One region of the Kocuria sp. ChxB genome, then DNA from elsewhere that is predicted to be linked to it. Evidence: riboswitches for the same ligand, from Rfam matches in the RefSeq annotation. Region 1 holds a riboswitch; each other region holds the start of a gene.
What was found. Region 1 has a riboswitch for thiamine pyrophosphate ahead of P8S73_RS01940 (bifunctional hydroxymethylpyrimidine kinase/phosphomethylpyrimidine kinase). Riboswitches for the same ligand answer to the same signal wherever they lie in the genome.
Positions count from the first base shown of each region.

Region 1 (2,192 bases):
GGCGGGGTCCGTGACGAGGTCCTGGACGTGGTGGAAGTGGTGGACCGGGCCGTTGCCGTGGCCCACGTGCAGGGAGTCCGCAGCGCGCAGCGCACCACGCAGCCAGCGGCGGGCGGTGTCGATCCCCTGTGCCCAGTCCCCCGTGCGCGCCACGACCGTGGCCACCGCAGACGACAGTGAGCACCCGGTCCCGTGGGTGTTGCGCGTGGCCACCCTCGTCCCCGAGTACTGGGCCACGGGCTCGGCCCGGCCCGGGACCACGAGGGCGTCCGGGGTGGACTCCCCGCTCAGGTGCCCGCCCTTGACCAGCACGCGCGTGCCGAAGGTCTCCGCCACGGCCCGGCCCTGCTCGAGCGCATCGTCCCACGTGGTGGCCACGGGCCGCTCCGCGAGCACGGCGAGTTCGGGCAGGTTGGGGGTGATCAGGTCCGCGTGGTGCAGGATGCCGCGCAGCGCGTCCTCGGCGTCGGATGCGAGCAGACGCCCCCCGGCGGTGGCCACCATGACGGGGTCGATCACGACCACGGGCGCACGGTGGGCCGCGAGCCACGCCCCCACCGTCTCGATGACGTCCACCGAGCCGAGCATCCCGACCTTCACGGCATCCAGCTCCACGTCCTGCGCCACGGCGTCCAACTGCGCCTGCAGCACGGACACGGGTGGGGTGTGGACCGCCACCACGCCCCGCGTGTTCTGCGCGACCACCGCAGTGACCACGCTCAGCCCGAAGCCGCCCATGGCGGCGATGGACTTCAGGTCCGCGGCGTGCCCGGCACCACCCGTGGGGTCCGTGCCGGCGATCGAGAGGACGCGGGGGGCGGGGACAGAAGGCGTGGGGTTCACGACATTCCCTTCGCTAGTACGAGCTAGATCAGGTTCTACGGGTGTGTTCTCAGCCGCCGTGCGGCACCCCGTGCACGTGGTCCCGATCATGCCACAGGAGCGCCCGGACGAGTCCGAGCGCTCCTGTGGTGGGTGGTCCCCCGCGGCCCTCCCGGGAGGGCCGCGCGGGGCGTCAGTCCCCCTTGGGGGTCATCGTGATGTCCCGGGCGCTCACGCCCACACCCACGATGGTGGGCTGGCCGTCCGAGGAGGCCGAGCCCACGGGCGCGGCCGCGGCGGTGAACCGCGTGGCCGAGCGCTCGGCGGCGTCGTACTCACGGGTCTCCACGCTTCCGGCACCCGGTGCGGCCGTGGGAGCCACGGCGCGGCGGGAGCCGCGGCGGCGCCTGGCGGGAGCGGCATCAGCGGCGGACGCGGAGGGCTGTGCCGCGGTGGCGCGCCGGGACGGGGTCTGCTGCCCGGAGCCGCCCTCGGACGGCGACTGCTTCGGGGCGTCCCGCTCCGGCGCGGAGCTCTCGGACTGCTCGGACCGGTCCTGCTCGGCGTCGGACGACGCCGCGCCGTTGCCGCGACCCCGGCCGCGCTGGCCCGTAGAACGTCCCCCGCGGCCCTTCAAGCCCTCGCCGCCCCGCCGTCCGGAGCCGCGACCGGACCCGGTGCGGTCCTGCGACGCGTCCTCACCGGAGTCCTCGGCCGAGAAGGCCGCGGAGAGCGAGTCCAGGGTGAGCGCCTCCTGCTCCGCGCGCTCGTCCTTCTGCCCCTGGGGGAGCTCGATGACCTCACCGTGGATCGTCAGGCTGGACCCGGCGTCACCCGCGGCGTGCTCGCCGCGGGGTTCGGAGGCACCGTTCCCACCGTTCTCGGTGGCGGTGTCCTCGCCCTGGTTCCCACGACCGCGGCTGCGCTTGCCGCGACGCTTCTTCCGACGCCGCCCGCTCTCGGAGTCCGCCGAACCGTGCTCGGACGCCTGCTCCGGACCCTGGTTCCCGTGCCCTGCGTGCTGGCCGGTCGAGTCCTTGTGCTCGGCTCCGCCGCGGGACCCGCCCTGGGCGTCGTCGTCCTCGTGGGAGGAGGCGGCCGCGATGTTTGCGAACGCCGTGCGGGCGGCCTCGTCCCGGGCCTGCTGCTGGTCGTCCGCGCCACCCCGGTTGTTCGACCGGGGTTTGTCCTGCGGCTGGTTCTGCTTCTGCCGCGAGCGCTTGCGCTCGTTGCGGTTGCCGCCGCGGTGGTCCGGCGCGGTGGCCGTGGAGCGACCCTTGAGGGGGTGGTCGTGGACCACGACGCCGCGGCCCGCGCACTCCTCGCACGGCTCCGAGAAGACCTCGAGCAGGCCGGTGCCCATGCGCTTG
Region 1 is NZ_CP121123.1:449,925-452,116, forward strand. Features, by position in the region: gene P8S73_RS01940 (bifunctional hydroxymethylpyrimidine kinase/phosphomethylpyrimidine kinase) at 1-843, opposite strand, end outside; TPP riboswitch at 831-924, opposite strand; gene P8S73_RS01945 (Rne/Rng family ribonuclease) at 1,016-2,192, opposite strand, start outside.

Region 2 (2,192 bases), 760 kb from region 1:
ACCGGCGTGGTGCCGCGGTGCGGGGGGCTCGCCAGTGGCGGGCACCGGTCCTCCGGTGTCCGGGGAACCGGGCTCGGCGCCGGCCTCTGGTGTGTGCGGTGCAGGGGCGCTCATGCGAGTCCTCCCGAGAAGTCGGTGGTGTCGTGCAGGTCGTGGTTCGGGCGGGAGTGCCGCCCCGGATCCGTGGCGGCGAGAAACTCCACGTCCCGCTGGTGGTCCACGGCGGGGTCCAGGATCCCGGTCACGAGTTCCGCCGCGAGGCGGGAGGCCACCGGGGTCAGCAGGATGCCGTGGCGGAAGTGCCCGGTGCTGATCACCAGCCCGGCCACGGAGGTGGTCCCGAGGTAGGGAAGGTCGTCCGGGGTGCCCGGGCGGGCCCGGGCCATCATCTCCAGGACGTCGCAGTCGTCGATCGCGGGAACCACCGCGCGGGCGTCCCGCAGGAGCTGGTGGACGCCTCCGGCCAGCACCGACTCCCGGCCGTCCTCGCGGTTGGTGGCACCGACCACCAGGGTGCGGTCCACGCGCGGGACCATGTAGACCGGGCGGCCCATGACCTGGGCGCGCACCGTGCGGGTCAGCAGGTGCTCCTCACCGGGTCCCAGCACGGAGTCGGGGACGCGCAGCCGCAGGATGTCACCGAACACGGGTCGCAGCCGCAGCTCCAGGTCCTCGGGCAGCCCGCCCATCGTGTTGGCCGTGAGCCCCGAGGCCACCACCACCGCGTCCGCGGGGATCCGCTCGCCGTTGTCCAGGAGCGCACCCTCCACCCTGCGGGGGCCCTTGCGGGGGACCTGCACCGACTCCACCCGGTGGGTCAGCCAGGTGACCGGGCCGGCATCCGCGGCGCCCTCGAGCGTCTCGGCGTGCGGTGCGTTGAGGGCCTCGACCATGGCGGCGGCCAGCATCCGCGGGTCCACCTGACGGTCGGAGACGATGCGCACGGCACCCCCGAGCCTGGGGGCGAGCGCGGGTTCCATGGAGCGGGCCTCGCGCGTGGAGATCTCCTCCACGTCCATGCCCGAGGCGATCTGGTGGGAGGCGAGGTCGGAGAGGGACCGGGCGCCCGCGGCGTCGGCGGCGACCACCAGCGTCTCCTCGGTGCGGTATCCCGTGCCGAGTCCCGTGGCCGCGGCCACGCGCTCCACAAAGCCGGGGTACTCCTCGGCGGACGCGCGCATCAGGGGGTAGAGCCGCTCCTGGCCGTACTGGGTCTCCGCGACGGGCGCCAGCATCCCCGCGGCGGCGCGTGTGGCGCCCCACGCGGGCTGGGGATCGGCCACGGTGACGGCGGCCCCGCGGCGTCGCAGTTCGAGCGCTGTGGCCAGGCCGATCAGACCGGCCCCGGCCACCACCACGTGGGCGGGTGTGTTCTCGGGCATCTCTTCCTCCCTCCGGCGGCATGATCCGCATCAGGTGACCGGTCGGCGGCTCACGCCCTCTCAGCCCGCTGCGGTGGTCCGTGCGGACGGGTGCGGGCTCCCGTGGAGCTCGTCGGACGGCGCGGTGGGTGGCGGCCGGACGACGCGGCCAGTCTAGTCCTCCCCGTGGCCCCCGTCCCCGGGGAATTCGCGGGGAGCAGATCGCTCGCCGCGCGCCCAGTGCCGGTTCGTGCCACTATGGCGGCATGGCACACATCGAGGACCAGGGACGACGACGCCGCGAGAAGCTGCGGGACGCACGGCTCTACGTGTGCGTGACCGCACGACGGGAACGCGGTGACCTGCGGGAGTTCCTGCACGCCGCGTACGAGGGTGGGACGGACATCATCCAGCTGCGGGACAAGACGCTTGAGGCGGCCGCGGAGATCGAGGCCATCGAGGTGCTCGCGGAGGTCGCCCGTGAGCACGGCAAGCTCTTCGCGGTGAACGACCGCGCGGACGTGGCCCTGCTGACCGGCGCGGACGTGTTCCACGTGGGCCAGGGGGATCTCACCACGCAGCAGGCCCGCACGGTGCTGGGCCCTGACGTGGTGCTCGGCCGCTCGTGCCACTCGCCCGCCCAGGTGGACGCCGCGCTCGCGGATCCCGGGCTCGACTACTTCTGCACCGGACCGGTCTGGGAGACCCCCACCAAACCGGGACGGGCCGCGGTGGGCCTGGAGCTGCCCCGCTACGCCGCGGAGCACGCCGGGGACACGCCGTTCTTCGCGATCGGGGGTGTCGACGCCGCCCGGCTCCCCGCCGTGCTCG
Region 2 is NZ_CP121123.1:1,205,758-1,207,949, reverse strand. Features, by position in the region: gene thiS (sulfur carrier protein ThiS) at 1-114, opposite strand, end outside; gene thiO (glycine oxidase ThiO) at 111-1,382, opposite strand; TPP riboswitch at 1,373-1,495, opposite strand; gene thiE (thiamine phosphate synthase) at 1,628-2,192, shown strand, end outside.
Region 2: it holds a riboswitch for thiamine pyrophosphate, as region 1 does, so the genes downstream of both, thiO (glycine oxidase ThiO) here and P8S73_RS01940 (bifunctional hydroxymethylpyrimidine kinase/phosphomethylpyrimidine kinase) in region 1, are expected to answer to the same signal.

Region 3 (2,192 bases), 810 kb from region 1:
AGTGGTGTGCCTGGTCGCGGGGACGTTCATGTCGCTCGCGGCCGCGGTGGGTCTCGTGCGCTTCCCCGATCTGCTCTCCCGCATGCACGCGGGCACCAAGCCCCAGGTCTTCGGGCTGCTCCTGCTGCTCACCGCCCTCGCGCTCGCCAGCGGGGAGCCCCGGATGGTCCCCCTGCTGGTCCTCGCGTGGATCTTCCAGCTGCTCACGGTCCCGGTCTCCGCGCACATGGTGGGCCGTGCGGCCTACCGTTCCAAGCACCTGCACGAGGAGAACCTCGTGACGGACGAGCTGCGTGACGTGGTGGCCCGCGCCGGCGAGGACCGTCCCGACTGACGACACACGCGGTGGTGCCACCCGGGCAGGTGGCGCCACCCCGGCTCACGGGTTCGTATGCTGGGGTGGGAGCACGACGCCGCCGGCCACCACGCGCCGGCGGCACTTTCGAAAACCGAGGAGAATCCCATGAACAAGGCGATGGACATTTTCGGCACGGTGGCCTCTCTGGGCGGCGTGGCCGTGGCCAACAAGGCTCTGACCGTGGCGTGGAAGCAGGTCACGGGCAACGAGCCCCCCGCCAAGAACCCGGACGAGGACGAGGCCTGGCGCGACATCATCATCTGGGCCATGATCACCGGTGTGGTGGGCACGGTCATCAAGGTGGGTATCGCCCGCCAGGTGTCCAAGATGCAGTCCGACGACAACGACTCCACGAAGTCCTCGCAGACCGAGGTCTGAGTCCTGCTCCCGCGGCTCGCCCGCCGGTGAGGACCACGCGTCACTGGACGCGTCCTCGCGGCGGGAGTGCGCGGGACCGGGGTGCGGCGCGCACCTCGCACCACGGCGGTCGGCCGGGGCGCCTCGAGCACCCCGGCCGACCGCCGTGGTGGTCTAGACTGGTGGCTCAACGACAGGGGAGCGCCACCGCGGCGCTGAGAGTGCGCGCGAGCGCAGACCCTCGAACCTGATCCGGTTCATACCGGCGCTAGGGAGTCGAGCATCTCAAGAGCCCGTCCGCGGTGCGCGGGGGCTCTTCCCCTCCTGGAACCTTCAGGAGGAGTTCTCATGACACAGCTCAGCAGCACCCCCACCGGAACCGCACGGGGTACCGCCCGCACGCAGTCCTGGCGGGTCGTGGACATCGTGGTGGCGGCGGTCCTCGCCGCGGCGTGCGCGGTGATCTTCTGGATGTGGTCCAACCTGCTGTACCCCGTGGTGTCCACGGCCGCGGTGGCGTATCCGCCCTCGGCGGGGCTGATCTCGGGCGGCTGGCTCGTGGCGGGCACCCTGGGCGCGCTCATCATCCGCAAGCCCGGCGCGGCCCTGTTCTGCGAGCTGCTCGCGGCGGTGCTGGAGGGCTTCCTGGGAACCCACTTCGGGTGGACCGTGGTGATCTCCGGTCTCGTCCAGGGTCTCGGAGTGGAGCTCGTGTTCCTCCTGACGCGCTACCGCCGCTTCGGCCTGGCCGTGGCCACCGCGGCCGGTGCGCTCTCGGGACTCTTCCTCGGGGTGAGCGAGGACATCATGTACAACTACGAGTGGGCGCTGGACCAGAAGGTCGTCTACGCCGCCCTCACCACCCTCTCGGGTGCGGTGATCGCCGGTGCCCTGATGTGGCTCGTGGTGCGTGCACTGCAGGCCACCGGGGTGCTGGGGGCCCTGGCCTCCGGCGCCACGCGCCGTCGATGACGGAACCGGCGGGGTCTGCGCCCACCGGCGCGGCCGTGCGGCTGGAGCGGTTCGGGTGGCACTACCCCGGCCGTCAGGATCCGAGCCTGCGTGACGTCACCGCCGTGGTCGAACCCGGGGAGCGCGTGTTGCTGCTGGGGCCGTCCGGCGCCGGGAAGTCCACGCTGCTGCAGGCCCTCGCGGGGGTGGAACAGGATCCGGACGGGCAGTCCCGCTCCGGCGGGCTGAGCGTGGACGGCGTGGACCCACGGGAGGCGCGCGGGGCCGTGGGCTTCATGCACCAGGACCCCGAGACCCAGGTGATCCTTTCCCGCGTGGGGGACGACGTCGCGTTCGGGCTGGAGAACATCTCGGTGCCCCTCGAGCAGATCTGGCCCCGCGTGGACGAGGCGCTCGCGCGGGTGGGGCTGACGCTGCCCCTCGCGCACTCCACCACGGCCCTGTCCGGCGGGCAGAAGCAGCGTCTCGCGCTCGCGGGCGTCATGGCCATGCGGCCTCGGCTGCT
Region 3 is NZ_CP121123.1:1,259,424-1,261,615, reverse strand. Features, by position in the region: gene mnhG (monovalent cation/H(+) antiporter subunit G) at 1-334, shown strand, start outside; gene P8S73_RS05535 (DUF4235 domain-containing protein) at 464-736, shown strand; TPP riboswitch at 901-1,007, shown strand; gene P8S73_RS05530 (ECF transporter S component) at 1,064-1,687, shown strand; gene P8S73_RS05525 (ABC transporter ATP-binding protein) at 1,684-2,192, shown strand, end outside.
Region 3: it holds a riboswitch for thiamine pyrophosphate, as region 1 does, so the genes downstream of both, P8S73_RS05530 (ECF transporter S component) here and P8S73_RS01940 (bifunctional hydroxymethylpyrimidine kinase/phosphomethylpyrimidine kinase) in region 1, are expected to answer to the same signal.